Linked DNA regions of Parazoarcus communis. The protein of the gene in region 1 interacts with the protein of each later gene in a pairwise test. Links are inferred from orthologs where the notes say so. Each region holds a gene or a part of one and is shown on either strand. Other genes may lie near its edges. The genes, in order: CEW87_RS06570 and bioB.

Region 1 (8,200 bases):
CGCTTCAAGGACGAAGTCGGCTACAGCGGAAGTGCGCTGCTTGACGTCAGCTACTCGGAAGTCAGTCGCTTCAAGGCCTCGGTCAGCGTCCCCAAGCGTGGCAGCTGCCACTTTGATCTCGCCGACTTCGAGCAGGTGCGCAAGGAGCCCCACGTCGAACTGCGCGCGCGGGACGGCTGCGTCGTGCGCATGTGGGAACAGGGCGACCAGGTCACCGTCGCCTTCGCCCAGTGCGCCAGCCGCTGCGATCGCAACACCTTTGACTATGTATGGCCCATCCTGGTGGATCGGCCGAGCGGTCGCTGCAACTGACCGCCAGCAATAACGGATACAGACATGAGCAGATCGGATTGGGAAGTCGTCATTGGCCTGGAAGTTCACGCCCAGCTCAACACCGCTTCCAAGATATTTTCCGGCACCAGCACCGCCTTCGGCGCCGAACCCAATGTGCAGGCAAGCGCGGTTGATATCGCCCTGCCCGGCGTGCTGCCGGTGCTCAACCGCGGCGCGGTCGAGCGTGCGATCCGGCTTGGCCTCGCGCTCGGCTCGCACATCGCGCCCAAGAGCGTGTTCGCGCGCAAGAACTACTTCTACCCCGACCTCCCGAAGGGCTACCAGATCAGCCAGTTCGAGCTGCCGGTGGTTCAGGGCGGCACCATCACCATCCGCGTCGGCGAGGGCGAATCCGCCTACGAGAAGACCGTACAGCTGACCCGCGCCCACCTCGAGGAAGACGCAGGCAAGAGCCTGCACGAAGACTTTCACGGCATGAGCGGCATCGACCTCAACCGCGCCGGTACGCCGCTGCTGGAGATCGTCTCCGAGCCGGACATGCGCTCGTCGGCCGAGGCCGTGGCCTATGCCCGCGCCCTGCACGCGCTGGTGCGCTGGATCGATATCTGCGACGGCAACATGCAGGAAGGCTCCTTCCGCTGCGACGCCAACGTCTCGGTGCGCAAGTGGGGCGCCGAACAGTTCGGCACCCGGCGCGAGATCAAGAACCTGAACTCCTTCCGCTTCCTGCAGCAGGCCATCGACTACGAGGTGCAGTGGCAGATCGACACCATTGAGGACGGCGGCACCATCCAGCAGGCCACCGTGCTGTTCGACCCGGACACCGGCGAGACACGCATGATGCGCTCCAAGGAAGATGCGCACGATTACCGCTACTTCCCCGACCCCGACCTGCTGCCGCTGGTGATCGACGAAGCCTGGATCGACCGCGTGCGCAGTGAAATGCCCGAACTCCCGGTGGCGATGAAGGACCGCTTCATCGCCGAACTCGGCTTGTCGGCCTACGACGCTGCGGCGCTGACCGCCTCCAAGGAAATCGCAGCCTATTTCCAGGCCGCAATGGGCGCGGCAGGCAGCACCAACGCCGCCCAGGTGGCCAAGCTGTGCGCCAACTGGATCATGGGCGAGCTCGCAGCACGCCTGAACAAGGCCGATCTCGACATCGCAGCCTCCCCGGTTACGCCCGCCCAGCTCGCCGGGCTGGTGTCGCGCATCGCCGACAGCACCATCTCCAATGCCATCGCGCGCAAGGTGTTTGAAGCACTGTGGAATGGTGAGGGCGCGAGCGCCGACGAAGTCATCGACAAGCAGGGCCTGAAGCAGGTCACCGACAGCGGCGCGATCGAAGCCATGATCGACGAGGTGCTGGCGGCCAACCAGAAATCGGTCGAGGAGTTCCGCGCGGGCAAGGAGAAGGCCTTCAACGCGCTGGTCGGCCAGGTGATGAAGGCCAGCAAGGGCAAGGCCAGCCCGGCCCAGGTCAACGACTTGCTGCGCAAGAAGCTCGCCGGCTGACCCCGCTGCACTGATGCCTGAGACGCCCGACTGCCGCCATGGCAGCCGGGCGTCTTTCATTGGCGAGGCATGTTTCGGCGGCCAGGCGAGCAACGCCCGTTGCTCGCCGCTTCGCCCTCCCCCCCGCTCCCGGATTCCTTTTCGCGCCGGGGCTGACTATGCTTCACAGATGTCATCAAGCACCGGAGCCGACATCATGCGCACCTCGTCATCCCTTCTCCTCACCTTTGTGCTGAGCACCACATGGGTCGGCACCAGCCTTGCCGAAATGCCGGCGGACATGCCCAAGCGAAAGCCCGGCCTGTGGGAGATGAAGACCTCAATGGCGGAGATGGGCGGCATGGGGCAGACCTTCAACATGTGCGTCGGCCCCCAGACTGACGACCTCATCGCGCAGCAGGACAGGGGCGAGTGCGCACAGAAATCCTACCGCCGCGACGGCGACCGTATCCTGTTCAAGGCCGTGTGCAAGGTCGAGGGCAGCACAGCCACGATAGAGGGTGTGTTCTCGGGCGATTTCGAGAACCGCTACAGCGGCGAGATCCGCAGCACCTACGCGCCGCCACTGCAAGGCATGAAATCCATGACGGTGAAGCAGGATGCGCGCTGGCTGGGCGCCTGCCGGCAGGGACAGAAGCCCGGCGACATCACGATGCAGGGCATGAACGGCATCAACGTCGAGGAGCTGATGAAGAACATGCCGCGCGCGCGCTGACGTCTGCTTCGCGCTGCCGCACCAGGCCGGTCCGGCCAAACCACAGACGACCACTCACGGGTTGAGGAAGGTCAATGCGCATCCCATTTATTCGGTACATTCTTATATGCTTCAATACTGACGATACCGGTTGAGCACAGCCGGACGCAGCGTGATGGAGACACAATCATGCCGGACCTGACAGGAGTGATCGACTGGCTGGGCGAGGATCGCAGCCTTGCGCTCGGCGGGTTGCTGATCGGCGCCCTTTTCGGCGCCTTTGCGCAGCGCTCGCGTTTCTGCCTGCGGGCAGCCGTGGTCGAGGTGGCGCGCGGACAGCTCGGCGCCAAGCTCTCGGTCTGGCTGCTGGCCTTCTCCGCGGCGATCATCGTCACGCAGCTGCTGCATCTCACGGGACGCTTCGACACCGCCAACGTACGCCAGCTCGCGAGCCAGGGCAGCCTGTCTGGAGCGCTGATCGGCGGCCTGATGTTCGGTACCGGCATGATCCTCGCCCGTGGCTGCTCCAGCCGCCTGCTGGTGCTGGCGGCAAACGGCAACCTGCGCGCACTGCTCTCCGGACTGATCTTCGCGGTCACCGCACAGGCGTCGATGACGGGCATCCTCTCGCCCGTGCGCGAAACCATCGGCACGTGGTGGACGATTGACGGCGGCAACGCCCGCGACCTCCTCGCCTACGTCGGCATCGGGCACGGCGGCGGTTTCGCCTTCGGTCTGTTGTGGTTGCTCGCAGGCGCCTGGTTTGCCAGCCGCCACCGCATCACCGCCTGGGCCTGGGCGGGCGGCCTCGGCGCCGGCGTGATGGTGGCGCTCGCGTGGTGGTTCACCTACGAGATGTCTTCGCGCACCTTCGATCCAACCCCGATCAAGAGCCTGTCCTTCACCGGCCCCTCGGCCGACGTGCTGATGCTGGTGCTGTCGCCGCCGGGCAAACTGCTCGACTTCGACCTCGGCATGGTGCCTGGCGTCTTCCTCGGCTCCTTCCTTGCCGCCCTGCTGAGCCGCGAGCTCAAGCTCGAGGGCTTTCAGGGCGGACACGCGATGCGCCGCTACATCGTCGGCGCCCTGCTGATGGGCTTTGGCGGCATGCTGGCCGGCGGCTGCGCAGTGGGTGCCGGGATCTCGGGCGCATCGGTGTTTGCGGTAACCGCCTGGGTGACGCTGTCGGGGATGTGGGCCGGCGCCAGCCTGACCGACTGGGTGATCGACCGCAAGCTCGCGCCCCACCTGCCGGCCACCGCCGTCAGCCCCTGAAACGGCGACCCGGGCAGCGCAACGCTATAATCGGAGGCATACAAAGAAAGCAGGAAATGCCTCCCCATGTGCCAGCTGCTCGGAATGAACTGCAATGTGCCGACCGACATCTGTTTTTCCTTCGCGGGTTTCCGCGCCCGTGGCGGGCTGACCGACCACCATCGTGACGGCTGGGGGATTGCGTTCTTCGAGGGGCGTGGCGCGCGCGTCTTTCTCGAGCCCTGCGCCAGCGCCGACTCTCCGGTCGCCGAACTGGTGCGCCGCTACCCGATCCGCTCCCTCAATGTCATCGCCCACATCCGCAAGGCGACCCAGGGGCAGATTCGCCTGGAGAACACCCACCCCTTCCAGCGTGAGCTATGGGGGCGATACTGGATTTTTGCCCACAACGGCAACCTGTGTGGCTACCAGCCGTCGCTCTCGGGACGCTTCCTGCCGGTCGGCTCCACCGACTCCGAGCATGCGTTCTGCCATATTCTCGATGCGCTGGCCCAGCGCTTTCCCGACGCTGCGCCCTCACCGCGCGAGTTGCATGCGGCATTGAGGACGATCTCCATCGAGATCGGGCGCCACGGCGAGTTCAACTTCCTGCTCTCCGACGGCGACTACCTCTTTGCACACAGCTCTTCACGCCTGGTCTATGTCATACGGCAGTCGCCGTTTCCGGTGGCCCACCTGTCCGATGAAGACCTCGCCGTCGACTTCAACGAGGTCACCACGCCCGACGACCGCGTGGCAGTCATCGCCACCACGCCGCTGACCGACAACGAAACCTGGCAGTCCATCCCCCCCGGCACCCTGCAGGCCTTCCATCTCGGCGCGCCTGTCGCACTTGGCGAAACCTCGACCGTCGCAGCGGAAATCGGCACCGGACTGCCTCGAAGCGCGTAAATCTTCCTTATCGGTGCAATGCAGACGCGCTAAAGTACGGGCTTGCGAGCTTGTTGCCGGATTGAGGTTGTAATGGATTGCCCACTATGCAGCAGCACCCGAGACAGGATCATCTGGCAGGACGAGTTCTGCCGCGTCATCGGCGTGGACGATGCCGACTATCCCGGTTTCTGCCGGGTGATCTGGAAGGCGCACGTTGCCGAGATGACCGATCTTCGGCATGCTGATCAAGCCCACCTGCTCGACGTCGTACTGGCGACCGAAAGTGCGCTTCGCGCCCTGATGCAGCCGGCCAAGATCAACCTTGCGAGCTTTGGCAACATGGTGCCGCACCTGCACTGGCATGTGATTCCGCGCTTCACCGACGACCGCCACTTCCCGGAGCCGGTCTGGGGGCGCGAACAACGTCCCGGCCAGCCCCATGCTGCACCCAATGCTGCCACACTGGCGTCCACGATCACCAGCGAACTGCTTGCACGCAACGCCGACTGACCACCGCCGACATCCGCATCCGGAGTTTCTATGGACTACCGCAACCCCGCCGAATGCCTGAGCCTGCTGCCAAGCCTGCAGTTGAGCAAGGTCGACGAGACCCATGCCGTACTGTCGAAGATCATCGGCGGCCTCCTCGACGCCCTTCCCGCCCCGAATCAGCATCTTGAAGTGCTTGAGGCTGCACGCCCGGTCATTGCCCGTATCCAGGCCGACATGAGCAGCCGCTACGCAGACCACCCGCTGCCACCGGACAGCGAAGAGAACGGCACCCTGCTCGAGGTCGTCAAGCTGTGGCACAACCTGGCCCGCTCGTATGCGCAGATCGCGCGCCACGACGCGCAGATGGGCACGCTCGAGGATCAGCGCGCCCTGCTTGCTCAACGCCGGGTGCACTACGCCGGCCAGGTGCTGATCGAGTATTTCCGGGCACACCGCTCCTTGCCGGCGGGACTCTGGACCGAGGTTCACGAGAGTTTTGCCGCGGCCGAGAGCACCGGCCTGCTCCGGGCACGGGTCTCGGACCCGCTCAATACCTTGTGGAAAGCCCAGAGCGCGATGGAAGCCTACATCGCCATCCTGCTGGTCGATCTTGCCAACCCGTTCGGCCGTACCGGCCATGAACTGCTCTGGATCTGCCGCTGGGCGCAGCGTTTCGCGCCGTACTGCAGCCTGGACGCCGAGACCGAAGGGCGCAAGCCGACGGTCTATGGACTCGACCTTGGCGCAGACCACGGCCTGCGTCCGCTCGGCCTCCTGAACAAGAGCATCGGCTTGCGCAGTTTTGATGGCGGCAAGCTGGCGGGCCAGATCCAGGCCGTATTCACCCAGTTCAAGCAGGGCGTGACGCCCGCCTCGCTCGGGCTTGGTGATGACTGCACGCTCGACGGCAGCGCCCGCCTGCTGGTCTCGCTCTATCGCCCGTGGGGCCTGGCCTCGGCCGGACGTCGCTTTCCGCGCCGCGGCAGCCGCGGCCAGGTCGAGCTGACCAGCGACTGGCTCGCCATCGGCTTTCACATTCAGGGCAGACTGTTCGAACAGCCGCGCAGCTACGGGCTGACCACCAGCTTCAAGAGCGACATGGCGCTGATGACCTTCGGTGAACGCGCACCGGAAGCCCCGAGCAAGCTCCACGGCGCCAATCATCGAAGCGATGCCGAGAAGCTGGGCCTGGTGTGCGAGCGCTGGAACCTGCTCGATCAGTCAGTCGGTGGCTTCCGCCTGGAGCAAAGACCGCACGCGGAGCGGCTGGAGCACCATCAGCTGGTCGGGCTCAAGCCGCTGGACGGCGAGTACTTTCTGCTCGGTCAGGTCAGCTGGCTGATGTACCGTGACGACGGGGTGCTTGAGATCGGCGTGTATGTATTGCCCGGCGTGCCGCGCGTCGTGGCAGCCCGGCCCCTCGCATCCCGCCCGGGGCAACGCGAGCCCTACCAGCAGGCCTTCCTCATCCCGGCCAACAAGGGGCTCAAGGTTGAAAGCTCGCTGATTCTGCCCGCCGGCTGGTACCGGCAGAACCGGGTGGTGGAAGTCTTCGACGGCGGCAAGAGTGCCCAGTTGCGACTGAGCAAAGACGCACTCAAGGGCGCCAATTTCGACCAGGTGCGTTTCGACGCTATCGCGCCGGAAGCGCCATAAGCCTTGCGGGGGGCAGGCGGACACTGAACACGCTGCCTTCACCCTGCTTGCTGCTGACCCTGAGCTCGGCCTGGTGGCGCGTCAGGATGTGCTTGACGATCGCCAGACCGAGGCCCGTGCCCCCGGTTTCGCGCGAGCGGCCGCGGTCCACACGGTAGAAGCGCTCGGTCAGGCGCGGAATGTGCTCCGGATCGACGCCGATTCCGGTATCCCGCACCGAGAACTCCGCGCCTTGAGCATCAACACGCCATAAGAGATCTATTTTTCCCCCCTCTGGCGTATAGCGCACCGCATTGCTCGCCAGATTGGCGAACGCACTGTGGATCTCCTTGCCGCTCCCCAGCAGCACACCGTCACCTTCCATCTGCAGCGTCACCGTGTGGCGACCGGCCGACAGCAGTTCGGTGTCCTCGCGGATCTCCTCCATCAGCTCACCGACGTCGATTCTTTCTTCTGCCGGGGCAGGAGCCCCCGTTTCCAGCGCAGACAGCGTCAACAAATCCTCAATCAGCCGCCCCATGCGGGATGACTGATCCAGAGCGAGACGCAGGAAGCGCATCACGTCCTCGCGCTCATAGTCGTCCAGACCGTCGACCAGGGTCTCGAGAAAGCCACCGATGACGGTCAACGGTGTGCGCAGTTCATGCGACACATTGGCCACGAAGTCGCGCCGCATGGTTTCGAGACGCTCGAGTTGCGAGATGTCGCGCGACAGCACCATCTTCTGGTCGTCGCCGAAGGGAATGACCTGAACCTGCAATGTCAGGCCACTGCGTCGCCCTGCTGCCATGACCAAGGGCTCGTCGTGGTAACCGGACTGGAGATAATGAACAAACTCGGGCTGACGAACCAGGTTGGTGACCGGCGCGCCGATGTCATGCGTGTGATCAAGCCCGAAGTGCTGCTCGGCCTTGAGGTTGATCCACTCGATGGTGTCATTGTCGGAGAGATAGAGCACTCCGTCCGGCATTGCCTGGCTGGCGTCGTGGAAACGCTCCAGCGCAGACGAAAGGCGTTCGCGCATGTCGTAGGACACTCGCGAGCGGCGATTCAGCTCGGCGAAAACCTGCCCCCAGCTGCCCCCTGCGCGCGGCACCGGTGTGCCAATCGGCTCCCGGCTCCACATGACGAGCCGGATCAGGTTGTGTACATGCCAGCCGAGCAGGAGCAGAACACCCAGGATGAAGGCCATCAGGCCCCCGGTCGTGCCGGCAAAAATGGCGATCACAGCCGAGACCAATGCCAGCAGACACAGCGCCGACAAAACACCGGTCCATAGATAGCGCACGGGTCGAATGATGATGCTCCCTGTTGGCCGATGCCGTTCGATTATCGCACGACGGGCGGCAGCTCTGCCTGCGCCGAAAAGCGATAACCACTGCCGCGCACGGTCTGCACCAG
Region 2 (8,011 bases), 1.3 Mb from region 1 along the record:
ACATCTCCCGGCGCATACCCGATGTGATCGTGTCGCACCGTTCCGCGTGTGCTCAGCGCAAAGATCCGCCGCCCGGCAAAGGTCGCCATGCATGAATCCCAGTCCGGATGAACCGTGACATGCGCGAGATCGTGGTAATCCAGCCCCGCACGCGCAAGCTGCTTGTCGCTCAGATCGAAGCCCAGCGGCTCGACCAGATGCAGCCGGGCGCCCGTGTTTGCGGTGAGGCGGATGATATTGCCCGTATTCGGAGGGATCTCGGGCTCGAACAGGACGATGTCGAACATTGCTCAGTCAGAAGTGGCAAAGCGCGCACTCTAGCTCAGAGCGGTGCCGGTGTGCGGGCGACCACCAGATTTTCGACCCGCGCCGCGCCACAGGCCTTGAGGCACCTCGCGACCTCATCCAGCGATGCGCCGGTGGTCATGACGTCATCGACCACCACCACGGCCTTCCCGTCGAGGCGCAGGGAGCACTCGAAGGCCCCCCGCATGTTGGCGACCCTTTCGGCACGGCCGAGACTCGCCTGAGCCGGCGTGTTGCGCACTCGCGCCAGACCGGCGAAGGCCATCGGCAACCCTGTGGCGCCAGCCAGCGGGCGTGCGATCTCTACCGCCTGATTGAAGCCGCGTTCGGCAAGCCGCATGGGATGCAGTGGCATCGGCACGATCAGATCAACCTCCCGGGGCAGCCCGAGTGCGTCGGCAAAGTAGCCCGCCAGCGCAAGCTTGTGCCGGTACTTCAGCGCCTGCACCAGCACATCGAGGGGAAACACATAGTCGAAGGCCACACGCGTGGCGTCGAACGCGGGAGGCGTGCGCAGGCAATGACCGCACACCTCGCCCTCCGTCGTCGGCAGCGCACACACCGGACACGACGCCGCGCGATGAAACGGCAGCCCCGCATGGCACTCGGGGCACACGGGCTGCCCGTCCGAACGCGCACCGCACAGGTAACAATCCTGCGGCATCACCACATCAAGTACATGGTTGAGAAGTTGCTGCAGACTTCGATGGGTATTTGACAAGTTTTCGCGCCGTGAACGAAGATGCCGGGTTACCGGATTACAGCGTGGACCAAGAGGCATGACAAGTACATCGACCATCCAGTTCGCCCGCAAGCCTGCTCCAGCCCTGCCCTCTGACGAGAGATGGAGCGTTGCCGACGTGCAGGCGCTGTTCGACATGCCGTTCATGGACCTTATGTACCGTGCGCAACAGGTCCACCGCGAACACTTTACCGCGGGACAGGTTCAGCGTTCCACCCTGCTGTCGATCAAGACCGGCGGTTGCTCCGAAGACTGTGGATACTGTTCGCAGTCCGCCCGCTACGACACCGGCCTCGAACGCGAACGCCTGATGCCGGTCGAGGAAGTCCTCGAACATGCCCGCGCGGCGAAAGCCAAGGGCTCCTCGCGTTTCTGCATGGGTGCAGCCTGGCGCGGCCCCAAGGACAAGGATCTTGTCCCGGTGCTGGAAATGGTGCGCGAGGTGAAAAAGCTCGGACTCGAAACCTGCGTCACCCTGGGCATGCTCGGCGAAGGCCAGGCAGCGCAACTCGCGGAGGCCGGGCTCGACTACTACAACCACAACGTGGACACCGCACCCGAGTTCTACGCCGAGGTCATCACCACCCACACGCTTCAGGACCGGCTCGACACCCTGGACAAGGTACGCGGCGCGGGCATCAATGTCTGCTCGGGCGGCATCATCGGCCTCGGAGAGACACAGACCGGTCGCGCAGGACTGATTGCCCAGCTGGCAAACATGAATCCGCCGCCGGAGTCGGTCCCCATCAACAATCTCGTGCAGATTCCGGGCACCCCGCTGGCCGATGGCAGCAAGCTCGACCCCTTCGAGTTCGTCCGCACTGTCGCCGCCGCACGCATTACCATGCCCACCAGCTTCGTGCGCCTGTCCGCTGGCCGCCAGGAAATGAACGACGAGCTTCAGGCCCTGTGCTTCATGGCTGGAGCCAACTCGATCTTCTACGGCGAACGCCTGCTGACCACCGACAACCCCGGCGCCGATCACGACGAACAGCTCTTCGTTCGCCTCGGTCTGCAGGCGATCTGAAGCACCAGTGGCGCAGGATCAGGACTTCCAGCTCGACCGTCGACTGCTCAGGCAGCGCTTCGACCGCGCGGCTGCACGCTATGACAGCGCCGACGTTCTCGCACGCGAGATCGCCCGACGCATGGACGAGCGCCTCGACTACATCCGGATCTCGCCCAAGCGCATCGTCGACCTTGGCTGCGGCACCGGCAGCGACCTGCTGAAACTGGCTGCGCGATTCCCCGAAGCCGCGCTCATCGGGCTCGACTTCTCGCTCCCGATGCTCGAGCAATGCCGCCGCCGCACCACGCCGCAAAGCGGCACGGCGCGGCGCCTGCTGGGGCGCCTGATCGGCTCTTCACCGCATGGCACGCCGGTGGTCGCGGCAGACGCGAACGCCCTTCCACTGCCGCGTGCGAGCGTCTCACTGGCGTGGTCCAACCTGATGCTGCCGGGGCTGCACGACCCCCTGCCTGCGCTGCAGGAAGCGCACCGGGTTCTTGAAGTGGGTGGCCTGCTGATGTTCTCCAGTCTCGGCCCCGACACGCTGCGCGAGCTGCGCGAAGCGCTGCCCGATCAGGCCGGCGAAAGGGTGCACCGCTTCATCGACATGCATGACATCGGTGACGTGCTGGTCAAGGCCGGTTTTTCGGACCCGGTCATGGACATGGAGATGCTGACCCTGACCTACAACGATGTCGACGGCCTGCTCAGCGATCTGCGCGCCAGCGGCGGAAACAACGCTGCCAGCTCACGCCCGCGAGGCCTCAGCGGCCGCGACGGCTGGGCGGCTGCACGGGCGCACTACGAAAAACTCCGTACCGAAGGTCGCCTGCCGGCCACCTTCGAGGTCATCCAGGGGCACGCATGGAAAGCCCCTGCAAAAACCACCGAGGACGGCAGGGCTGTGATCCAGTTCCGTCCGCGGCAGACCGACAGTTCGTCGAGCTGATCACCAAGGACGATGCTCCGATGACCTCCGCCCCAGTCTGGCTGTTCGACCTCGACAACACGCTGCACAACGCCAGCCCGCACATCTTCCCGCACATCAACCGCAGCATGACGGCCTATCTCGAGCGCCACCTCGCGCTGAGTGCGGACGAGGCCAACGCACTGCGAACCCGTTACTGGCATCAGTACGGTGCAACGCTGCTCGGGCTCATGCGCCATCACGCGACCGACCCCCACCACTTCTTGAGCGAGACCCACAGCTTCGATCGCCTGCACGAAATGATGGTGTTCGACCGCGCCCTGAAAGGCATGCTGAAGAAACTGCCGGGGCGGAAAATCGTGTTCTCGAACGCCCCGCGCAGATATGCCGAGAACGTGCTCGGCATCATGGGCATCCGCAACATATTCGACGACGTGGTCGCCATCGAATCACTGAACATGCAGCCCAAGCCGGGCATGGCTGCGTACCGGCAGATCATCCGCCGTTACCGCCTCGACCCCCGTCGCTGCATCATGGTCGAAGACACCGCGGCCAATCTGCGTACCGCGCGCCAGCTGGGCATGCGCACCGTCCTCGTGGGTGGCGGCAGCCGTCACCCCGCCTATGTTGACGTGAAGATCCGTTCCATCCTCAAACTGAGACGTGCTGCGGGCAGCCTGCTCGGCTGAACCCGCAGACAGAGGCGATCAGTCGCCGGCGCGCAGCCAGCGTGCAGCATCGAGCGCGAAGTAGGTCAGGATGCCGTCGGCACCCGCGCGCTTGAAGGCCACCAGCGCCTCCATTGCACACGCCTTCTCATCCAGCCAGCCGTTGGCCGCAGCGGCCTTGAGCATGGCGTATTCGCCACTCACCTGATACACGTAGGTCGGCACCTGCAGTTCGGTCTTCACCCGACGCACGATGTCGAGATAAGGCATGCCTGGCTTGACCATGTACATGTCGGCACCCTCGGCGATATCGAGGGCAACCTCGCGGATGGCCTCATCGCTGTTCGCGGGATCCATCTGGTACGTGTACTTGTTGCCCTTGCCGAGGTTGCCGGCCGAGCCCACTGCGTCCCGGAAAGGACCGTAGAAACTGGATGCGTACTTCGCCGAATAGGCAAGGATACGGGTGTAGATGCGCTGATCTTCGTCGAGCTTTGCCCGAATGCGCGCCACCCGGCCATCCATCATGTCGGATGGTGCAACGACGTCGGCCCCGGCCTGGGCATGGCACAGCGCCTGTTTGGCGAGCGCTTCGAGCGTCTCGTCGTTGAGGACATAGCCCCGCGGATCCGCGGGATCGATCAGCCCGTCCTGGCCGTGACTGGTGTAGGGGTCGAGCGCGACGTCGGTGATCACGCCGAGATCCGGGAAGTTCGCCTTCAGCGCCTGCACTACCCGCGGCACCAGGCCGTCAGGGTTCCAGGCTTCTTCGGCGCCCTCGCTCTTCTTGTCGGCGCCAACCACCGGGAACAGTGCCAGCGCCGGCACGCCCAGGTTCTGTGCCTCTTCGGCCAGTCGCAGCAGACCGTCGAGCGACACCCGCGACACGCCGGGCATGGACGATACCGGCTCGACCGTGGCTTCGCCCTCGAGGACAAATACGGGATAAATGAGGTCGTTCGCCGTCAGCACATTCTCGCGCATCAGCCGGCGCGAGAAGTCGTCACGGCGCATACGCCGCATGCGGGTGGATGGAAAGTTCGGATTGGCTTGCATATCGAGTCCGTCAGAAGTCATGAAAAAGCGATCGACGCAATCGATCGGACTAAACACATACGGTAACGTTTTCGGCGGGGAACTTCACGCATTGGGGGCTATCTCACACCGCAGATGGTGATGAACCATCTCCCGCTTCACCTCCCTGAGCGGGGCCTCGACCCTATCGAGGCTTTTCACCCCCGGCCTCCCCCTTAGCCGGGGGTTTTTGTTTTTGTACCCGCGACATCGCCTGCAGGCTCGGCAGCATCCGGCGCCAGTTCGTTCATCCCCAGCCAGCCGGTAACGATGCGCTCGCACTCCTCGACGCCGGTTTTCTTCAGGCTGGAGAACAGCTGTGCGGTAACTTGCGGGCCATAGGCAGCGAGGTCCTTGCGCACCGCGAGCAGGGTCGCATTGGCCGGGCCACGCGAAAGCTTGTCGCTCTTGGTCAGCAGCACATGGATTGGCCTGCCTGACGGCGCGAACCAGCCGATCATCTGGCGGTCGAGCTCAGTCATCGGACGGCGCGAATCCATCATCAGCACCAGTCCGATCAGGTTCTCGCGCTCCTTCAGATACGTCTCGATCAACCCGCCCCATTCGCGGCGGATCTTCTCGGGTACTGCGGCATAGCCATAGCCCGGCAGGTCGACCAGACAGGCGCCGCAATTGAGACGGAAAAAGTTAAGCAGCTGCGTCCGCCCGGGCGTCTTGGAGACGTAAGCCAGACGAACATGACCCGCGAGCGTGTTGATCGCACTCGATTTTCCAGCGTTGGAGCGGCCGGCAAAAGCGATCTCCGATCCGTTGGGCGGGGGAAGCCCCGAGGGCTTGGCGATCGAAATTTCGAATTGTGCGTTGCGGAAGATGGGCATCGAAGAAGGGCTCAAAGGCCGTTGGGCTGGGTAAAAACCCTCTTCGCGTCGCGCAACGAGGGTTTCGTGATATAGAATACCGCGTTTTAGGGCATTCACTCACGGCTTTCCGAGGACATCATGATCAAGCGTTCCCTGCTGCTCTCGCTGCTGCTGGTCGCAGGCAGCCTCCAAGCTCAGGATCAGGCACCCGACCTGGCCAAGGCAAAACAGACCGCAGAAACGATCTGTGCAGGCTGTCACATGGCGGACGGCAACAGCCAGCTTCCGGCAAACCCGAAGCTCGCTGGCCAGCACTCCGAGTACCTGTTCAAGCAACTGCAAGGATTCAAGAGCTGGGACGGCAAGCCGCCTGCGCGTGAAAACGCAGTGATGGGCGCCATGGTCGCCGGTCTCGAAGTGGCCGACATGAAGGCACTGGCGGAGTACTTCTCTTCGCAGACACTCAAGCCCGAAGCCGCCAAGAACCTTGACACCCTCAATGCCGGTCAGCAGATCTGGCGCGCAGGCATCGCCTCCAAGGGCGTTCCCGCCTGTGCAGCCTGTCACGGCCCTGCCGGTGCCGGCATGCCTGCCCAGTACCCTGCGCTCGCGGGTCAGTTCGCCGACTACACCGAAGCCCAGCTGAAGGCCTTCCGTGAAGGCGTCCGTGTCAACGACCCCAACTCGATGATGCGCACGATCGCACTGAAGATGACGGACAAGGAAATGAAGGCCGTGGCCGACTACGCTGCCGGCCTGCGCTAAGCGCAGCTCGCATCAAGAGAAAGGGTGGCTTGGCCACCCTTTTTTGTATCTGCCCTTTCATCCCGCCCACCTGCCCGCACCCCGTGCCCGCAGGTATTTCCGCATTCAGTGCCGACCTCGCGCCAGGCGATCCAGTTCAGAGGCGCTGAAACCAGCCGCCAATCTCGCCTCCCGGTGCAAGGGCGGTTGCGGCCACGGAGCATCGAAGCGGGCGATCAGATCAAGATAGCAGGCCTCGGCATCCAGCCCCCTGTCCTCACAGCACTTGCGGAACCAGCAGTCGCCAATCGCCACATGCCCCACTTCGTCACGCAGGATGATGTCGAGCACCGCAACACTCTCCCGGTCACCGATACTGCGCAACTTGTCCGCAATCGGCGGGGTGGCATCGAGCCCGCGCGCTTCGAGCACCCGGGGCACCAGAGCCATGCGGGACAGCACATCGTCCGCGGTGCGACAGGCCATCTCCCACAGCCCGTTGTGCGCGGGAAAATCCCCGTAGCGATGTCCCAGGGCGGTCAGCCGTGCCTGCACCAGGCCGAAGTGATAGGCCTCCTCTGCCGCCACCTTCACCCAATCATCGTGGAAGCTGCGCGGCATGCTGCGAAAACGATGCACGCAATCGAGCGCGAGATTGATGGCATTGAATTCAATGTGCGCAATCGCGTGCAACATCGCCGCATGCCCTTCGCGCGTGCCCACCCGGCGGCTCGAGAGCAGGTGCGGCGGAACAAGCTGCGGACGTTGCGGGCGCCCGGGCACCAACACTGCGTGCGGGTCGTCCGCACCCGGCACAAGGTCAAGGGCGCCAGCGCACCAATCCGAACGCAATTGCATCGTGGCCACACACTTGGCGTCGGGATCGTCGAGCATCATGGCCGCCAGGGCGGCTTCGTGAAGATTCTGGGTCATGCTGCAAATTTTAACGGCAGACATGCGCGACAGGTTGGCAAGCCAACATTGCGTAATACGCCAGTTGTGTCTGCATTGTGGTAAAAATGGACGTCCGCGACATCATTCGTCACCGCACTTCCGGATCCAGCAGATGACTCAGCCACCCACCCCCGAAACGACGCCCCGCAACTTCCTGGGCGCCGACGAAGCAAGAGCAACCATCCTCGACGCGGTCAGCACAATCGTTGGCTGGGAGCGTGTTGCCGTGCGCGCAGCGCTTGGGCGTGTGCTCGCCCTCGATGTCATTGCCCCGTGCAACGTCCCCGCGCACGACAACTCCGCCATGGACGGCTATGCGGTGCGGGCGACCGACCTTGCAGCCGCCGGTGATACAGCCCTGACCGTGGTTGGCACGGCCTACGCCGGGCGTCCCTTTTCAGGCATCGTCGGCGCCGGCCAGGCGATCAGGATCATGACCGGCGCGGCCATTCCCGAAGGCGCCGACACCATCGTAGTGCAGGAAGTCACGCGCCGCGAAGACAACCAGGTATTCATTCCGGCAGGCCAGCGTCGCGGACAGAACCTGCGCCGTGCCGGCGAAGATCTCGCCCTGGGCAGTGCAGCCCTGAGCGCCGGGAGGCGCTGCGGACCGGCCGAGCTTGGTCTGATTGCATCGCTGGGCATCGCCGAGATCACCGTCTGCCGCCGATTGCGGGTCGCGTTCTTTTCCACCGGGGACGAGATCGCATCCATCGGCCGTCCGCTGGCACCGGGCGAAGTGTACGACAGCAATCGCTACACCCT

What was found.
Region 2: the proteins of CEW87_RS06570 (region 1) and bioB interact in binary tests that used the Escherichia coli proteins (3 or more experiments, as listed by UniProt). The link is inferred for Parazoarcus communis from one-to-one orthologs.

The regions. Positions count from the first base shown.
Region 1 is NZ_CP022188.1:1,446,754-1,454,953, reverse strand. What follows is about bases 2,781-5,756. They hold CEW87_RS06570 (class II glutamine amidotransferase), read left to right. Parts: upstream 2,781-3,844; coding sequence 3,845-4,669; downstream 4,670-5,756. Other genes in these bases: CEW87_RS06560 (hypothetical protein), read left to right, coding at 5,192-5,756; CEW87_RS06565 (HIT family protein), read left to right, coding at 4,742-5,161; CEW87_RS06575 (YeeE/YedE family protein), read left to right, coding at 2,781-3,778. Outside these bases: CEW87_RS06590 (hypothetical protein), read left to right, coding at 1-312; Asp-tRNA(Asn)/Glu-tRNA(Gln) amidotransferase subunit GatB, read left to right, coding at 337-1,809; CEW87_RS06580 (DUF3617 domain-containing protein), read left to right, coding at 2,006-2,524; more of CEW87_RS06575, read left to right, coding at 2,693-2,780; more of CEW87_RS06560, read left to right, coding at 5,757-6,799; phosphate regulon sensor histidine kinase PhoR, read right to left, coding at 6,777-8,087; phosphate regulon transcriptional regulator PhoB, read right to left, coding at 8,129-8,200.
Region 2 is NZ_CP022188.1:2,737,160-2,745,170, reverse strand. Bases 294-3,080 are described here. They hold bioB (biotin synthase BioB), read left to right. Parts: upstream 294-1,085; coding sequence 1,086-2,075; downstream 2,076-3,080. Other genes in these bases: CEW87_RS12505 (pyrimidine 5'-nucleotidase), read left to right, coding at 3,027-3,080; CEW87_RS12510 (methyltransferase domain-containing protein), read left to right, coding at 2,083-3,006; CEW87_RS12520 (ComF family protein), read right to left, coding at 323-1,027. Also shown: CEW87_RS12525 (tRNA (cytidine(34)-2'-O)-methyltransferase), read right to left, coding at 1-287; more of CEW87_RS12505, read left to right, coding at 3,081-3,674; hemB (porphobilinogen synthase), read right to left, coding at 3,693-4,709; yihA (ribosome biogenesis GTP-binding protein YihA/YsxC), read right to left, coding at 4,904-5,566; CEW87_RS12490 (c-type cytochrome), read left to right, coding at 5,687-6,313; CEW87_RS12485 (ferritin-like domain-containing protein), read right to left, coding at 6,419-7,225; gephyrin-like molybdotransferase Glp, read left to right, coding at 7,359-8,011. UniProt on the Escherichia coli protein: Catalyzes the conversion of dethiobiotin (DTB) to biotin by the insertion of a sulfur atom into dethiobiotin via a radical-based mechanism.